3 regions of the Heyndrickxia acidicola genome follow, and region 3 is predicted to be linked to each of the others. Evidence: a T-box and tRNA genes for the amino acid it is inferred to sense, from the RefSeq annotation. Region 3 holds a T-box; the other regions hold tRNA genes.
The links. A T-box is a leader RNA that pairs with one kind of tRNA and senses whether it is charged. The one in region 3 lies ahead of ileS (isoleucine--tRNA ligase), so its partner is inferred to be a tRNA-Ile.
Positions count from the first base shown of each region.

Region 1 (2,173 bases), 1.8 Mb from region 3:
TAGGTTCGAGTCCTACAGGGTCCATTTATATGGAGGATTAGCTCAGCTGGGAGAGCACCTGCCTTACAAGCAGGGGGTCGGCGGTTCGAACCCGTCATCCTCCACCATATAAAATTCAGGTTAGTCCTGATTTAAACCAATTAATATGGAGGAATACCCAAGTCTGGCTGAAGGGATCGGTCTTGAAAACCGACAGGCGGGTTACACCGCGCGGGGGTTCGAATCCCTCTTCCTCCGCCATATTAAAAAATGCATAATGTTTATATTATCGTCGCGGGGTGGAGCAGTCTGGTAGCTCGTCGGGCTCATAACCCGAAGGTCGCAGGTTCAAATCCTGCCCCCGCAATACATGGTCCGGTAGTTCAGCTGGTTAGAATGCCTGCCTGTCACGCAGGAGGTCGCGGGTTCGAGTCCCGTCCGGACCGCCATTTATAAATCAATACGGCTCGGTAGCTCAGTCGGTAGAGCAAAGGACTGAAAATCCTTGTGTCGGCGGTTCGATTCCGTCCCGAGCCACCATTAAATAGAATATATACCCTTTGATTTTAAATCTTGGAGGGGTAGCGAAGTGGCTAAACGCGGCGGACTGTAAATCCGCTCCTTCGGGTTCGGCGGTTCGAATCCGTCCCCCTCCACCATTTAGGGGTATAGTTTAATGGTAAAACGAAGGTCTCCAAAACCTTTGATGTGGGTTCGATTCCTACTACCCCTGTAAAGTTCCTATTATGGCGGCTGTGGCGAAGTGGTTAACGCATCGGATTGTGGTTCCGACATTCGTGGGTTCGATTCCCATCAGCCGCCCCATTCAAATTGGGCTATAGCCAAGCGGTAAGGCAACGGACTTTGACTCCGTCATTCGTTGGTTCGAATCCAGCTAGCCCAGCCATTTTTAAGGCAGCATAGCCAAGTGGTAAGGCAGAGGTCTGCAAAACCTTTATCCCCGGTTCAAATCCGGGTGTTGCCTCCAGTGCTTATGATGCGGGTGTAGTTTAGTGGTAAAACTACAGCCTTCCAAGCTGTTGTCGTGGGTTCGATTCCCATCACCCGCTCCAAAATTTCATTATGGGCCTATAGCTCAGCTGGTTAGAGCGCACGCCTGATAAGCGTGAGGTCGATGGTTCGAGTCCATTTAGGCCCATTTTTTATTCTTCCGCAGTAGCTCAGTGGTAGAGCTATCGGCTGTTAACCGATCGGTCGTAGGTTCGAGTCCTACCTGCGGAGCCACTGATTATTATGATGCGCCTTTAGCTCAGCTGGATAGAGCAACAGCCTTCTAAGCTGTGGGTCAGAGGTTCGAATCCTCTAAGGCGCGTTTTTCTTTCTTTTTACTTTTATATTTTCAAACCTCATACACTGTTAAAGTGTTTTTTTTATGCCGAAAAATGACTTATTTAATTTAGGGGTTCTGTTTTCAAGTACAAGTTTATAAAATGCATGAAAAAGGGACATCAAATTGCAAATGAATTAGATGTCCCTTTTTTTATTGAAATAAAGGTTTTTTACTCACCGTATTATGGCTTTTTACGCATACCATCACACATGAATTTCACCATAAAGGACAAATTGTAAAAATAGGCAGACAACTTGTATATATCCCCCCAGACACGGACCTCATTGGATTATAAGATTTTATTAAAGGACAAAATCTCAATGCTGCCTAATTGGCAGCATTTTTTATTATTAAATAAACGTGATGTTAGTAGCATAAGAAAGATATGATTTGTAACTAAATGGGAGGAAATTTTATTAAGCAAGTCGAATATAACATAGCTATTATTAACGATTAATGGATCCTTTTTCAAAGGGAAACAAAGTGAATTTGAATGGAAACTGTAGGAACAAAAAGATGAGGTGAATTAATGGATATTTCAGTTTTAGGATGCGGGCGTTGGGGAACCTTTTTGGCTTGGTATGCCAATAAGATTGGACATAATGTAATGTTATGGGGACGTGAAAACTCAAGGAATTTTATTGGATTACAAGAAACTAGAAAAAATGATTACTTAACTTTATCAAAAGATATTGAGCTAAGTATGTCGTTAGAGAAGGCTATATCGTATGCTGAAATGATTATCATTTCTATTAGTGCTCAGGAATTGCGCTCATTTGCAAAACAATTAAGTAGACTAAGCAAAATGCAAAGGAAAACATTCATCTTATGTATGAAAGGATT
Region 1 covers NZ_KV440953.1:2,764,206-2,766,378, reverse strand. The annotation lists tRNA gene A5N88_RS12950 (tRNA-Ile) at 1-24, shown strand, start outside; tRNA gene A5N88_RS12945 (tRNA-Val) at 32-107, shown strand; tRNA gene A5N88_RS12940 (tRNA-Ser) at 148-240, shown strand; tRNA gene A5N88_RS12935 (tRNA-Met) at 273-346, shown strand; tRNA gene A5N88_RS12930 (tRNA-Asp) at 352-428, shown strand; tRNA gene A5N88_RS12925 (tRNA-Phe) at 444-519, shown strand; tRNA gene A5N88_RS12920 (tRNA-Tyr) at 555-638, shown strand; tRNA gene A5N88_RS12915 (tRNA-Trp) at 642-712, shown strand; tRNA gene A5N88_RS12910 (tRNA-His) at 729-804, shown strand; tRNA gene A5N88_RS12905 (tRNA-Gln) at 812-886, shown strand; tRNA gene A5N88_RS12900 (tRNA-Cys) at 894-967, shown strand; tRNA gene A5N88_RS12895 (tRNA-Gly) at 979-1,052, shown strand; tRNA gene A5N88_RS12890 (tRNA-Ile) at 1,065-1,138, shown strand; tRNA gene A5N88_RS12885 (tRNA-Asn) at 1,150-1,224, shown strand; tRNA gene A5N88_RS12880 (tRNA-Arg) at 1,239-1,312, shown strand; partial or broken gene A5N88_RS24400 (DinB family protein) at 1,506-1,625, shown strand; gene A5N88_RS12875 (NAD(P)H-dependent glycerol-3-phosphate dehydrogenase) at 1,860-2,173, shown strand, end outside.
Region 1: it encodes a tRNA-Ile, which carries the amino acid that the T-box ahead of ileS (isoleucine--tRNA ligase) is inferred to sense. The anticodon was not compared.

Region 2 (2,173 bases), 3.7 Mb from region 3:
TCTTATTGGAGCCATCCTGCTTTCCAATAATATTAGGGACCTTGATGGCGACAAAGAGAATGGCCGTAAGACAGTGGCTATTCTAATAGGAAGAAAAAATGCTATTATCCTATTAGGCTCTATGTTCACATTTTCTTATCTATGGATTATTGGCTTCATCATCTTTGGCCATGCAACACCATGGCTGTTAATTATCCTGCTTAGCCTGCCAAAACCAATCGCAGCAATTAGGGGATTTATCGGAAAAACAGAAGCAATTCAAATGGTACCAGCAATGGTTGCCACAGCCCAAACAAACACCTTTTTTGGCTTCCTGCTTTCCATAGGCCTCATCATAAATTACTTCATGTAAAAAGGACAGCATTGCTGTCCTTTTATATCTTTAAAAATGGCTCCGTTAATCTTCCCTGTTGATTCCCGCAGCAAGCACCGCAGGAGTCTCGTTCTTTGACCTTCAATGAACTTTTGGGCCAGACCAACAATGGGCTTTTGCAGCGGATATAGGCCGCGCCTTGTACTTCTTGCTGGCTGAATTCCTTGCTGCGGGGTCTCCTTTTACCGATTCCGCTCCAATTCACTGCGGTAAAATCAACATTGATCTTAAACAGAGCATTAAAAATAAAGAATCCTTTACTTCATTAAAGGGATCAGACCCCTTTAACATTTTACCGCGAAGAAGTAACAAATTACTTCTAGAATTATCTGCACAACAAAAAAGCGGTAACACACAATATATGTGTGTTACCGCTTTTTGATGATGACCCGTACGGGATTCGAACCCGTGTTACCGCCGTGAAAGGGCGGTGTCTTAACCGCTTGACCAACGGGCCAAATATGGCGGAGAAGGAGGGATTTGAACCCTCGCGCCGCTTACGCGACCTACACCCTTAGCAGGGGCGCCTCTTCAGCCACTTGAGTACTTCCCCATATTGTGATGGCTCCGCAGGTAGGACTCGAACCTACGACCGATCGGTTAACAGCCGATAGCTCTACCACTGAGCTACTGCGGAATATTAATAAAAATGGGCCTAAATGGACTCGAACCATCGACCTCACGCTTATCAGGCGTGCGCTCTAACCAGCTGAGCTATAGGCCCATAATAAAATTATGGAGCGGGTGATGGGAATCGAACCCACGACAACAGCTTGGAAGGCTGTAGTTTTACCACTAAACTACACCCGCATAAATTGAAAATGGGGCGGCTGATGGGAATCGAACCCACGAATGTCGGAACCACAATCCGATGCGTTAACCACTTCGCCACAGCCGCCATCGTTTGAATGGTGGCTCGGGACGGAATCGAACCGCCGACACAAGGATTTTCAGTCCTTTGCTCTACCGACTGAGCTACCGAGCCATATTGATTTGTAAATGGCGGTCCGGACGGGACTCGAACCCGCGACCTCCTGCGTGACAGGCAGGCATTCTAACCAGCTGAACTACCGGACCATTGTATTGCGGGGGCAGGATTTGAACCTGCGACCTTCGGGTTATGAGCCCGACGAGCTACCGAACTGCTCCACCCCGCGACGATACTATAATTTTTTGTGTCTAAACAAGCCAATATTTTAAAAATAAGTATGGCGGAGGAAGAGGGATTCGAACCCCCGCGCGGTGTAACCCGCCTGTCGGTTTTCAAGACCGATCCCTTCAGCCGGACTTGGGTATTCCTCCGTACTTATGGTGGACCTTGTAGGACTCGAACCTACGACCGGACGGTTATGAGCCGTCTGCTCTAACCAGCTGAGCTAAAGGTCCTCTAATGGTAGCGGCGGAGGGGATCGAACCCCCGACCTCACGGGTATGAACCGTACGCTCTAGCCAGCTGAGCTACACCGCCATTAGAAAAATAATATATTTGGTGGAGCCTAGCGGGATCGAACCGCTGACCTCCTGCGTGCAAAGCAGGCGCTCTCCCAGCTGAGCTAAGGCCCCAAAATGATTTAAATAGTCTCTGGTCGGGAAGACAGGATTCGAACCTGCGACCCCATGGTCCCAAACCATGTGCTCTACCAAGCTGAGCTACTTCCCGTAAATGGCGCGCCCGAGAGGAGTCGAACCCCTAACCTTTTGATCCGTAGTCAAACGCTCTATCCAATTGAGCTACGGGCGCTTAAAGAAAAGTTATTTTCTACCGCAAAAAACTTTGGTGCCGAGGACCGGAATCGAACC
Region 2 covers NZ_KV440953.1:4,686,560-4,688,732, reverse strand. The annotation lists gene A5N88_RS21860 (1,4-dihydroxy-2-naphthoate polyprenyltransferase) at 1-352, shown strand, start outside; tRNA gene A5N88_RS21855 (tRNA-Glu) at 759-830, opposite strand; tRNA gene A5N88_RS21850 (tRNA-Ser) at 836-926, opposite strand; tRNA gene A5N88_RS21845 (tRNA-Asn) at 936-1,010, opposite strand; tRNA gene A5N88_RS21840 (tRNA-Ile) at 1,024-1,097, opposite strand; tRNA gene A5N88_RS21835 (tRNA-Gly) at 1,110-1,183, opposite strand; tRNA gene A5N88_RS21830 (tRNA-His) at 1,196-1,271, opposite strand; tRNA gene A5N88_RS21825 (tRNA-Phe) at 1,283-1,358, opposite strand; tRNA gene A5N88_RS21820 (tRNA-Asp) at 1,374-1,450, opposite strand; tRNA gene A5N88_RS21815 (tRNA-Met) at 1,457-1,530, opposite strand; tRNA gene A5N88_RS21810 (tRNA-Ser) at 1,583-1,675, opposite strand; tRNA gene A5N88_RS21805 (tRNA-Ile) at 1,683-1,759, opposite strand; tRNA gene A5N88_RS21800 (tRNA-Met) at 1,765-1,841, opposite strand; tRNA gene A5N88_RS21795 (tRNA-Ala) at 1,861-1,936, opposite strand; tRNA gene A5N88_RS21790 (tRNA-Pro) at 1,957-2,033, opposite strand; tRNA gene A5N88_RS21785 (tRNA-Arg) at 2,038-2,114, opposite strand; tRNA gene A5N88_RS21780 (tRNA-Leu) at 2,149-2,173, opposite strand, start outside.
Region 2: it encodes a tRNA-Ile, which carries the amino acid that the T-box ahead of ileS (isoleucine--tRNA ligase) is inferred to sense. The anticodon was not compared.

Region 3 (2,173 bases):
TAAAAGACACTTTCGCATTGGAAAGTGTCTTTTATTATTTGCTGTTTGATAACTGCTCGTTTTTTATCTCATTTAATTTGTCAATGCGTAATTAACAGAAAGACACTTGTTCTTTTTTTAGTGTTCTCTTTACTTGTCATACTAATATTTCAAGCAAAAAGGGAAGTAGTATTATGTGTAGGTAGATTCGTGAAGGATTCGTGACGGTTTGAGCTTAGTCATTGAAAAGTTTTCTGTAAGGAGTATATTAGATTAGTACATACTAGAAGTATTATTAAATAAAAACAGAAGAAGAAAGGTACGATAAAAAATGAATAAGCTTGTTAAGGTTTTATTCTCCGGATTGCTTGCAGGCGGACTGCTGGCTGGCTGCGGAAATGGTCAGCAGGGTGGAGCAGCAAAGAATATAAATCCATCTGCTGGACAGTCATCACAGGATGAAAATAAAGATTTAAATCAAATTGGCCAAAAGGTGAAGAACGAACAAGGAACAGAGGAATTAGTGAAATACAAAAAGGTGAATTCAACAGTAGACCTTAATCCTATCAAAGTCAACGTTAAAGATATCAAAATCATTAAGTTGACCGATATTAATCCTCAATGGCTTGAGGAAATCAGTAACATGACGGACAAGCTCAGGGTGAAAGGTGCGGTGTATTATGTGCAGGTTCGGTTATCCATTGAAAATACGACCAATAAGCATCTAACCTTTAATTCGCTTAGTCAAATTGAAACGGACCAAGGAGAAGATCTGGATACGCATTTAAACATTTTACCGTCCAACTACAATCATGATATTACGGGTAAAGGGACTCAAGATGATATTTACGGAATTTGTCTGGGAGGCGGCAAGCAAGACATTCATAAAGTAACTCTTGTATTTGACGCTGTTAAAGATGCCTCTACGAATAAAATATTGCATCCAGAAGCAAAAACGAACATTAAAATTGATTAATAGCAAAAAAGAAGCGGAAATGGCTCCGCTTCTTTTTTGGATTTGATTTATTTTTCCATAATAGCCTAAATCCAAAAAATAAAAATTTAGGGAATTGACAGCGGCTATGCAGCCTGTTACAATAAATTCCAATAAAAGCATACAAATTCGTTGATGAGAAAGAGTAGCCTTACTTCTTGATCTCCAGAGAGCTGACAAATTGGTGCAAGTCAGTGTTCAAGTGTTATGTGAAAATCCTCTCTGAGAAGCTGGGCTGAATCCTTCAGTAAGTCCAGCCGGGTGTCTGCCGTTACAAAGAACACGTATGATTGTACGTTGCTAAGTGCTATTGACCGGATCAATAGAATTAGGGTGGTATCGCGGTTTACCCCGTCCCTTTCTTGGGACGGGGTTTTTGTATGTTTTTATCCATTTTATTATGTATGGGAGCGATATCGATGAAGAAGAACAGGGAGTCAGCTGTCAAACGTGAGGAGCGTGTACGTCAATATTGGAAAGAAAACAGTATTTTCCAACAATCTGTTCAATTAAGAGAAGGTAAAGCACCCTTTGTTTTTTATGAGGGGCCCCCCACTGCAAATGGATTGCCACACGTAGGCCATGCCTTCGGACGAACAATCAAAGATGTTGTAGCACGTTATAAAACCATGAAGGGATTTTACGTGAAAAGAAAGGCCGGATGGGATACACATGGTCTTCCTGTTGAACTGGGTGTTGAAAAGCAGCTTGGCATCTCAGGAAAGCAGGAGATTGAACAATACGGTGTGGAGGCGTTTATTAACAAATGTAAAGAGAGTGTATTTACCTATGAAAGGAAATGGCGTTCATTCACAGAAGAGTTAGGTTATTGGGTAGATATGGACAGTCCTTATTTAACTTTAAGTAACGATTATATTGAAAGTGTATGGAACATTCTAAGCAAAGTTCATAAAGACGGTCTTTTGCATAAAGGCCATCGGGTATCACCATACTGTCCCAGCTGCCAAACGACACTAAGTTCGCATGAGGTGGCACAAGGATATAAAGATGTAAAAGATTTGTCAGCAACCGTTAAATTCAAGCGTGTTGATGCAGATAACGAATATTTCCTAGGCTGGACCACAACGCCTTGGACGCTGCCAGCAAACGTCGCTCTTGCTATGAATCCTGCAATCACGTATGTTCGCGTACAAAAGGATAATGATGTATATATTGTTGCAAAAGCCTCACTGGATAACA
Region 3 covers NZ_KV440953.1:955,776-957,948, forward strand. The annotation lists gene A5N88_RS04490 (hypothetical protein) at 311-955, shown strand; T-box leader at 1,097-1,335, shown strand; gene ileS (isoleucine--tRNA ligase) at 1,393-2,173, shown strand, end outside.